Regions from separate parts of the Mesorhizobium sp. B2-4-17 genome, predicted to be linked through region 2. Evidence: riboswitches for the same ligand, from Rfam matches in the RefSeq annotation. Region 2 holds a riboswitch; each other region holds the start of a gene.
The links. Region 2 has a riboswitch for cobalamin ahead of FJ548_RS15380 (CbtB-domain containing protein). Riboswitches for the same ligand answer to the same signal wherever they lie in the genome.
Positions count from the first base shown of each region.

Region 1: linked by a shared signal. The riboswitch ahead of FJ548_RS14590 (DUF1636 family protein) and the one ahead of FJ548_RS15380 (CbtB-domain containing protein) in region 2 are both predicted to bind cobalamin.
Region 3: linked by a shared signal. The riboswitch ahead of bluB (5,6-dimethylbenzimidazole synthase) and the one ahead of FJ548_RS15380 (CbtB-domain containing protein) in region 2 are both predicted to bind cobalamin.

Region 1 covers NZ_VFUX01000016.1:83,250-86,520, reverse strand. Annotated here, with positions in the region: gene FJ548_RS14600 (ABC transporter substrate-binding protein) at 1-197, opposite strand, end outside; gene FJ548_RS14595 (ABC transporter ATP-binding protein) at 245-1,030, opposite strand; gene FJ548_RS14590 (DUF1636 family protein) at 1,027-1,431, opposite strand; cobalamin riboswitch at 1,517-1,724, opposite strand; gene FJ548_RS14585 (helix-turn-helix domain-containing GNAT family N-acetyltransferase) at 2,039-2,986, opposite strand; gene FJ548_RS14580 (hypothetical protein) at 3,031-3,210, opposite strand.
Region 2 covers NZ_VFUX01000017.1:107,684-110,954, reverse strand. Annotated here, with positions in the region: gene cobO (cob(I)yrinic acid a,c-diamide adenosyltransferase) at 1-105, opposite strand, end outside; gene cobU (bifunctional adenosylcobinamide kinase/adenosylcobinamide-phosphate guanylyltransferase) at 107-622, opposite strand; gene FJ548_RS15385 (CbtA family protein) at 615-1,388, opposite strand; gene FJ548_RS15380 (CbtB-domain containing protein) at 1,404-1,583, opposite strand; cobalamin riboswitch at 1,619-1,817, opposite strand; gene FJ548_RS15375 (MFS transporter) at 1,974-3,173, opposite strand.
Region 3 covers NZ_VFUX01000002.1:177,323-180,593, reverse strand. Annotated here, with positions in the region: gene FJ548_RS02590 (exodeoxyribonuclease VII small subunit) at 1-15, opposite strand, end outside; gene FJ548_RS02585 (histone deacetylase family protein) at 19-945, opposite strand; cobalamin riboswitch at 1,126-1,308, shown strand; partial or broken gene bluB (5,6-dimethylbenzimidazole synthase) at 1,357-1,938, shown strand; gene FJ548_RS02575 (hypothetical protein) at 2,103-3,086, opposite strand.

The DNA of each region.
Region 1 (3,271 bases), on a different contig from region 2:
ATGCCGGTCAGGCCGACGATCGACGGCTGCAGCTTCAGCGCGAAGGCCATCTCTGCCATGTTGAGATCGTGGATGACGGCGCGCTTGGGAGGCGCATCGAAGGTCAGCGGCTTGCCGCAACTGTCGACGGTGACCGGGAAGGCGAAGGCTGCCGACGCCAGCAGCGAGAAGGCGAGCGACAGGGCGAGGCGTTTCACGATTTTTGCTCCTTGGTTGAACTGTGTCGGATGAAAGTCGGTTTCGGTCAGGAAGGCGCCGCACGGTTCGGAACATCGAACACGGTCAGTTCGCGGTCCTCGGTGGGATGGCGCAGGCGAAACACGTCGACGCCGAAAATCTCGCGGATCAGTTGTTGCGTCAGCGCTTCGCGCGGCGCCGCCAGCGCATGGAGCCGAGCTTCGTTCATCACCGCTACCCTTGTGGCGAACGGCGCCACCAGGGGCAGATCGTGCAGCACCGCGATCACCGTCATGCCGAAGCCAGCCACGAGTTCGAGCAGTTCCGCGCGGGCGCGGGGGTCGAGATGGTTGGTCGGTTCGTCGAGGAACAATACTTTAGGTTCCTGGGCGATGGCGCGCGCAAGCTGGGCGCGTTGGCGTTCCCCGCCCGACAGCGAGCCAATGGTGCGGCCAAGCAGGGGCAGCAAACCGGTCCGGCGCAGCGCGTCCACGACAATGTCGCGTTCCTCGCTCCTGTGTTTCAAGCCGGCATGCGGGACGCGGCCAAGCTCGACATAGTCGATCACCGCCAGCCGCGGATCCGGCTGGTCGGTCTGGCCGACGACGGCTATGTGAAGGGCCCGCTCGGCCGGCGAAATCCTGTCGAGGCGGCGCCCGCCGAGTTTCACCTCTCCGGAACTTGGCTTGAGCATGCCGGACAACATGCGCAGCAACGTGGTCTTGCCGGCGCCGTTGGGGCCGATAATGGCGAGGCGATCGCCGATGGCCATGGACAGGCTGACCGCGTGGACCAGATTCCGCCCATTCGCCACCGCGCCGAGATCGCGCGCCTCGAGAAGCGGCACCGTCATCGGCTGTCTCCTGCTGGCTCGCCCGCTACCGGGATGCGGGCCAGCGTCTTGCCGGCCAGTCGCGGCGGACGTTGTCCGGCATTGCACCAGCCGTCGGGGAGCGAGGCGTAGAGCCTGGCAAACCGCACGAGATCGCCGGCGTCGGCCTCGGCATCGATGGAGCCGAAGAGATAGGCGGCCTTGCCCGGGGCCTGGAACGCCACCGCCAGCGGCCGCGCACAGCCTGCCATGCACGCCACCCCCTCGACCGTGAAACCCTGCGCCACCGCGAGTTCGGCGTGGGTCGACAACCGCGAGCGCAAATCGGTGCACAAAGCTTCGCCCGACCTGGTCCCTGTCGGGATGTCGCGGCAAAGCGTGCACACGATGATACGGTGAATGCGATCTATGGCGGCGCCCAACTTTCCGTCTTTCTCGATTGGCGACGGAAGGATGTTGGCGGTCGGTCGTCAGACCGACGTCCAGGTCTCCTCCCGGCACACCCCGTCCGGTCAACTCCGTGATGGCAGGTCTCCTGGCTCGCGGGTCTCGGCGCAATCCTGCCTTCCCAGCCTCGCCGGCCAGTGGCATTTCGGATCTCGCTCACCGCTTACAGTTGCGGGGGCAGCCACGGCCTCGATCCCAGGCGGATCTCACCGTGTTCCCTTTTCACCCCTCGCCTTTCGACTCGGGGACCATCACCATTCCACCCTAGTTTTCCCCGGATTGCATCGCAACGGATTTCTCAGTCGCCACGATCGGAGCCGAAGCCGCGCGCGACGCATCTTTATGTAATAACATAACGCAATAACGCATGAGGCGCGGCGCTGTCAAGCGAGGGGCTGTCAGCCATCTGTCGAGCGAATTGCGCGGAGTGCGCAATTTCGATCAAATTGGCCAAGCGCGGAAAGCCGGATGATTTCAGGTCGAATCGACCTGAAATCTGAATCCGCTTCTAATTAAAGAGATAGGGCATGACGTCGTGTGAAAACCGCTTCACACTTTTCGGCATCATGCTCTGGCGGAAGATCACAAATCAAGATTCCAGTTCTGACCAACCAGATCCTTGCCGAAGGAATGGTGAGGTTCTTCCTCGATCAATTTGAAGCCGGCGGCCTGGTAGATATGCCGGGCAGCGGCGAGAATGTCGTTTGTCCACAAGGTCAGCGTCTTGTATCCCCTGGCGCGGGCAAAGCCGATGACTTCCTCCACCAGTCGCTTGCCGATGCCGAGGCCACGCGCCGAAGGCTCGACATAGAGCAAACGCAGCTTCGCCACCTGATCCGACTTGCGTACGACGAAGACCGAGCCGACGACCTCGCCTTCCCGCTCGGCGATCCAGCTGCGCTCCCATTTCGGATCGTAGGATTTCACGAACGCCACGAGGATTTCGGCGACCAGCGCCTCATAGGTTTCGTCCCAGCCATAGTCCTGGGCATAGAGCAGCCCTTGCCGGTGGGTGATCCAGCCGATGTCGCCGATCTGCAGCGGCCTCAACAGATAGGGGATCGTTGGCTCGGCATTTTCGGCGAGTAGACGCTGCACCGTCTGCATGGATTTGACCAGCCGGTCTTGTTCCGATGCCGGCAGCCGATCGAGCAGGGCCCGGACCTGATCGTGCGATTCCTTGTTCAGCGGTGCGAAGGCATTCCTGCCCGCCTGCGTCAACGCAATCGACGATTGCCTCGCGTCCGAAACCAGCGTCGCTCTGGAGATGAGGTGAAGGCGTTCGAACTTTTTCAGCAAACGGCTGACATAGCCGGCATCGAGGCCGAGATCGCGTCCAAGGTCGGTCGCGGTCAGGCCATCGCGATGCGCCAACTCGTAGAGCACACGCGCCTCGGTCAGGGAGAAGGCGCTTTTCAGCAGCCCTTCGTCGAGCAGCCCGATCTGGCGGGTGTAGAAGCGGTTGAATGCCCGCACGACATCGATCCGCTCATTGGGCGCATCATTGCCGGGCTGATGGTGAACCGTCATGGACATCTCCTGTCTTTACAGGATCAATCATTTACTTGACTGAGTCAACTATCTTGAGCATCCGACGTGTTCACATCATCGGCAACACCGGCCAACGATCCGCAAATCCTGCCGCCGGATAGCACCGCGATCGGCCCGAACTGCTGCAGCACGGCCGCGCTCTGCGTCGGCCGCAGGAACACGCAATCGCCTGGCCTGATGGCCGTATCGGCAGGCAAGCCCATGAATTGCTGCAACCGATGTCAACAGGCGGGAGCGGCGTGAGGGCGATCCTGGCCGGTCGCT
Region 2 (3,271 bases):
CAGCAGCCCCTTCTCGACGGTTTTGCTCGCCACCTCGGCATCCTGCACCGCCTTGCGCTTGGCCATCTTGGCGCGATGGCGTTCCGTATCCTTGTCTTCGGTCATGTCATTTCACCTTGAGCGGCAGCCCCGCCACCATCAGCAGCACCGTATCGGCGACCGCCGCGACCTGCTGGTTGAGCCGTCCAGCGTCATCGCGAAAACGGCGCGCCAGCGCATTGTCCGGCACAATGCCTTGTCCGACTTCATTGGACACCACGAACCACGGACCGCGCGGCCGTGACAACACGTCCGCCAACCGACGGCACTCGGTTGCGATATCGTGTTCGGCCAGCATGTGATTGGTCAGCCACAGCGTCAGGCAGTCGAGAAGCATCGGCTGGTTGTCGGGCAAAGCCTTGATCGCGCCTATGAGATCGAGTGGCGCGTCGATGGTCGCCCAGCCGTCGACACGCCGCGAGCGGTGCAGCGCGATGCGCTCACGCATCTCGTCGTCATAGGCTTCGGCTGTGGCGATATAGATCCATGGCGAGGGCAAAGCCGTCACCAGGATTTCGGCGTGTGCGCTCTTGCCAGAGCGCGCACCACCGATGATGAAGGTCAGCTTGCTGCGATCAGGCAAAGCTGTCGCGCAGGCTGGTGGCGGTGCCGGTGAAGCGTCCGCGAACCACGCCGACAACCACCCCGAGCACCAGCCAGAACACCAGATTGGTCAGCGTCACCGCCACCACGAACTGATGATGCAGGCCTTCCGGAATCGGAGTCTCAAAACTGTCGGGCTGCGGCGCGCCGATGACATGCGGGGCGACGATCAGCAGGACGGCAAGGATGGTCAGCGGCAGCGATCTGCGGAACGCGATCAGGCCCAGTCCGATTGAGGTCGTGACCACGGTCGCCGCCCACCAGATCTGGCGCTGCATGAGGTCGGCCGACGGCATGGCCGGCAATTCCGGCGGCAGGCCGAGGCCGGGCGCCAGTGTGAATATGGCAAAGCCGGCTAGGCCCCAGAACACGCCCTGACGCCAATTGCCGATGCCGCCAGCGAATTCCGAGACCGCCACCAGGACCAGCGCGAAGCCGATGCCAGTGACGATATTGGCAAGCACGCTGAAGCCAAAACGCTCGAAACCGTCGGCCGGAGCCCAGCCTTCGTCTTCCGCCGCCGGGACGGCTGCTTCAGCCGGTGCCGGCGCGACAGGGCTCATGGCGTTGGTATCTGCTGCTGCCGGTGCGGCGTGGTCGTGATGGTGGCCGCCGCCGGCCTGCTCATAGACTTCAGCCTTGAGGATCAGCGGCACGGTGGCATAGGCCTGCATGCAGGCGAGAACGACGCCAGCCACGAGCCCTGCGATCGCCGCGATGAACACGACGTTGCGAAACAGGTTCATGATGTCAAATCCTCGTCAGTGGCAGGGAAATGCCATCGAATGGCGATAATCGTGGGCGGCGTTGTGGACCGCATCGATGTGCGAAAAGCCGACAAAGCCAACGACGAAAATGCCGAGCAGCGCGGCAAGCGCAAGCTGCATGAGGCGCGACTGCGAGGAGACGGAGGCGCCGAGGGAGACGGAAGCGGTATTCATCTCTTGTCCTTTCGCCCTCCACCCGAGGGCATCGAAGTCATTTTCCTGTCGCCGGCAGGTCTCCTGGCTCGCGGATCAGCGCCCTTCTCCACCTTCCCGAAGAAAAATCTTCAGTGGCCTATGGAGAGGACTACCGCACACAGTTGCGGGGGCAGCCACGGCATTGGGCAAGAACTCAGCCCGCACCGTATTCCCTCTTGGCTCCAAAACGGAACCGACGACAGGCTGGACTATAGGCAGAATCGACGCCCCCGGCAAACCAAATTCCGCCAGCGACCATTGCGAATGCGCCATGTCGAGATCAGTTTGCTTGTGCCGCATTTGGCCTATTGGTACCCGGAAGCCCAAAATCGCGACAGATGTCCGCCGGAGTAGAATTATCAAGGCCGGCTAAAGCGACTTCGGCAGATAGCGCCAGGTCACGAAGCCGCAAAAAGCCGCCAGCAGGCCGAGCGTGACGAACACCGAGCCCAGCCCGAAGAACGCCAGCACGACGGAATAGACCAACGGCGGGGTCAACTCGGAAAAATCAAGATAGGTGCGATAGACCGCGGCCATCTGCGCGCGCTCATAGGAGCGCACCGAGCGCATGAAAGCGGTCGAGCCCAGCGCATCGAGCGCAATGGTGAAGAAGGCGCCGCAAAGCAGGAAGGCGCCGGTGAGCAGCGGCGCGCTCTCGCCGACCGCACCTGCCGCCAGAAGTGTGGCCGACATGGCGAAATAGGCAAAGGTCATGGTTTTGCGGCCGCCAAAGCGTTTTCCGGCCTTGCCCCAGAAGATGGCCATGAACAAAAGCGCGTTGCCGGCCGAGACCAGCAGGCCGCCGGCCAGTTCGCCCTCGCCGGTGATGACCATGAACAGCGGTCCATAGACGAAGAACGTCGTCCAGAAGCAGGAGCGGCCGAAGGCGATCAGCCAGGCCAGCCTCAGTCTCGGCTGCGCGACGAAGCGGCCGATATTGGCGAGCGGATTGACCGGACGCGTCTTGCCCGGTTGGATCGATTGGTTGTCGCTGAGCCGATAGAACCAGAACAGGGCCAGCAAGATCGTGGCGAACACCGCCACCGCGCCATGCGCGGCATAGATGCCGAAATGCGCGTAAAGAAAGATGCCGAGTGTCGGCCCACCGGTCCAGGCGAACATCGACCACGCCATGCGCAGCGATTCGGCCTGCATGAAGTCGGTCTTGCGAATGTGGTCCATGATGTAGAGATTGAGTGTGATCGACAACGCGCTGGCGCCCATGACGCGGCACAGCATGCCGGCCAGTTGTCCGGCAAGCGTGTGGGTGACGAAGAACAGCGATCCGATGGCGAGCAGGCAGGCGCCGGCGGTGTAGACCCAGCGCCGCGCAAAGCGGCGGATCAGCATCGGCATGAACAAGGTCACCGACAGGCCGAGCAGCGCAACGATCGTGTAGAGGATCGAGACGATCTGCTCATTGTGCAGGATCTCGTAGGCCTGGATCGGGATGACGCTCGACACCGTGGCGCGGGCGAAGGACTCGACCGCATAGAGCGAAGCGAAGGTGCGCGCATCCGCGGCCTTGAGGGCCGGGAGCCAGATCGGATGGCGCACATGGATGGACATTGCTTCCCCAAAGCAGAATCACCGGCCAAATCTGCCTTGGCGATTTCGGTGCCAATAAGAGGAAACCGACGCGCGTGCGGTGAAAAACGAAGCTGGTC
Region 3 (3,271 bases), on a different contig from region 2:
GGTCTCACCAGCCATCATTCATCCTTTCATCAGCCGCGCGACATGGGCCGCGACCGAAAATGCCAATCCCTGCAGATCGTAGCCGCCCTCAAGCAGGCTGACGAGCCGGTTGTCGCCGTGACGCGCGGCGCGTTGCATCAGTTGGCCCGTCGCCCAGTCGAAATCATCCTCGGTCAGATTGATCTCGGCCAGCGGATCGCGGTGGTGCGCGTCGAAGCCGGCCGAAATGATGATCAGATCGGGTGCGAATTTGTCGAGCGCCGGCAGTATCCGCGACAGGAAGGCATCGCGAAACACCTCGCTGCCGGTCTGCGGCGCCAGAGGCGCGTTGACGATGTTGCCGGCCCCGGTTTCGTTCTTCGCACCGGTGCCGGGATAGAGCGGCATCTGATGCGTCGAGCAATAGAGCACCGACGGATCGTCCCAGAAAATATCCTGCGTGCCGTTGCCGTGATGCACGTCCCAGTCGACGACGGCGACGCGCTCGGCGCCATGCTTCTTCTGCGCATAGCGCGCCGCGATCGCCGCCGTATTGAAGAAGCAAAAGCCCATGGCGGTGGTTTTCTCGGCATGGTGGCCGGGCGGCCGCGCGGCGACGAAGGCATTGTCGGCCCGGCCAGTGAAGACGTCGTCGACGGCCGCGTTGGCGGCACCGATCGCGGTGATCACCGCCTGCCAGCTCTTCGGGCTGGCGGTGGTGTCGGCATCGACGCGGGCGATGCCCTCTTCGGGGATGGCGGCGCGCACACGCGCGACGAAATCGGCCGGATGCGCGTAGAGAATAGTGGCTTCATCTCCTTCCGGCGCCTTGACGCGATCAAGCGCGGCAAAGGCTTCGCCGTCGAGCACGCGCTCGATAGCGCGCAAGCGGTCCGGCCGTTCGGGGTGGCCGGGCGGCGTGATGTGTTCAAGGAAGATAGGGTGCGTGTAGAGACGGGTGGCCATCGTCCCTATCTAGTGCCCCGACACGGCAATGGCTATGCGTTGCGGCTTGATCGCTGGGGAAAATCACGTCTGCGTCCATTCGCGTCGCTGCGGGGATTGGCGCGGCCGGGGCTTCGGCGTAAGGTCGCCACCACTGCCTGGTGCCCGCCGGCCTGTTTGTTCTCAGTCGCATTATGCGACGCCAAGTGAAATCCACTTGGCTGCAAATGCTCTGGCGGGAGAATCGGGAACACGGTTGAATTCCGTGGCGTGCCCAACGCTGTAAGGGGGACCGCGCCGGTAAATGCCACTGTCGATGACGGGAAGGCACCGGACGCGGGTTGATCCCGAGCCAGAAGACCGGCCTGGCAGGCATCGTCACCCGCATGGTCAGGCGGGCGGCATTGATTTGAAGTCGCAAGGGGACAAGCGATGCTGGAAGCCATGACCGCTCCTGTGGGCGATGGATTTGACCAGATGGCGCGCGACGCCGTCTACCGAGCCATGTTCACCAGGCGCGATGTTCGCAGCCATTTTACTCCCGAGACCATCGACGACGAGGTGCTGGCTCGGCTGCTGCTTGCAGCCCATCACGCGCCATCGGTCGGGTTCATGCAGCCGTGGAACTTCATCGTCATTCGCGGTGCCGGGCGCCGGGAGAAGGTACGTGACCTGTTCCTGGCCGCGCGTGAACAGGAACTGCCAGCAATCGAGGAAGAGCGACAAGCGCTCTACCGCAAGCTCAAGCTGGAAGGCATCTGCGAAAGCGCGCTCAACATCTGCATCACCTGCGACCGCCAGCGCTCGAAAGGTTCGCCGCTGGGGCGCTGGCACAATCCGGAGATGGATCTCTACAGCACGGTCTGCGCCGTGCAGAATTTCTGGCTGGCGGCACGGGCCGAAGGCATCGGCGTCGGCTGGGTCAGCATCATCGAGCCTGAGGCGCTGAAGCGGCTGTTGGCCATTCCCGAGCACGTGACGCCGGTCGCCTACCTCTGCGTCGGCCGTGTTTCCGAGTTCGCGCCCAAGCCGGACCTCGAGACACATGGCTGGGGCCGGCGATTGCCGCTGCCCGAATTGATCATGAGCGAGACGTTTTGCGGCCAGGGCGAGGCGCCGCTCAAATCAGCGGTGTCGCGCCTCTATACCGTCGCCGGCACGCCCGCCAGCCCGGCCGATCAGCGTGTCGCGCCGGCCGTGTCCCAGCGCGAACCACCGAAGGAGGAGAGCGCCTTGTCCTTGAGGTTCCTGAACTTCGACGATGCCTCGGCCAGCCGAGCGTCCCAGGCTGGATCAGGCAGCTGGCCGGCAATGGTCTTGAAATAGACCTGCATCAGGCAGGCGATGGCGAAGGGCTCGATGAAGGTTGCCTTGAAGGCCCAGGCAAAGACGATGGCGAGCACGAAGGCCCAGCCGGCAAGCTGCCCGGGCATGAGGAAAAGAATGGCGCCGGCCGGGGCCAGCATCAGCAGGAAGATGACAAACGACACGCCCCACATGATGATCGCCAGCCAGACGGCGTTCTTGACCATGATCTTGCCGTTCTGGGCGTAGAGCACCACGCCTTGGCGTGCGGTTTCGAACGGCGAGGACGAGTTGATGCGGATATTGTAGCCGAGGATGATCTCGTCGACATAGGTGAGCGACAGGCGGATTACCGTGTTGATGAAAGACACAAGGCCGCTCAGGCCTGGAATGGGCAGGAAAGCGGCTACGCCGCCAAGCAGGCCGGTAATGGCGCGGATAGCGCCCTTGACCAGCTGGTCGACGACGAAAAGGACGTTAGCCTCGGCGAAACGCTCGGTCACGACCTCCTTTGCGTACACGATCTGGTTCTTACCGTCGGGAACGTCACGGCCGTCGATCAGATGGACCATGACGGCGATATGGCCGGCCTTGACGACGTAGAGAATGTATTCGCGGATCCAGTAGACGGCGATCGAGACGGCGCCAAAGCCGACGACGCCGCCCCATAGGGCAAAGGACAACGGCCCGTCGGGATCGGTGGAGATATGGCCGACGCCATAGCCGACGGAGGCGCCCGTGCCAGTCGCCAGGATATAGGCCAGAGTGATGCCGAAATAGACGATCATGCGAAAAACAATGAAAGGCCAGGTCCGCATCATGATGGACACCGACCTGCCGATATCGAAATCCCACATGCCCCGAATCTCCCCTCAGAGAGGGCTGGGAGGATGCGCTCACCCCGAAGATTGTCAACCGGGGGGCGACGAGAAGAAGCGAGCAGCCGCTCGTTCGCAAACGTTCGGAATTGGCCGAGGCTTCCGCGACGTCGTCATCCACGGGCGGAGCGACGCGAAGCGGAGCGCAGACCCGAGGATCCATG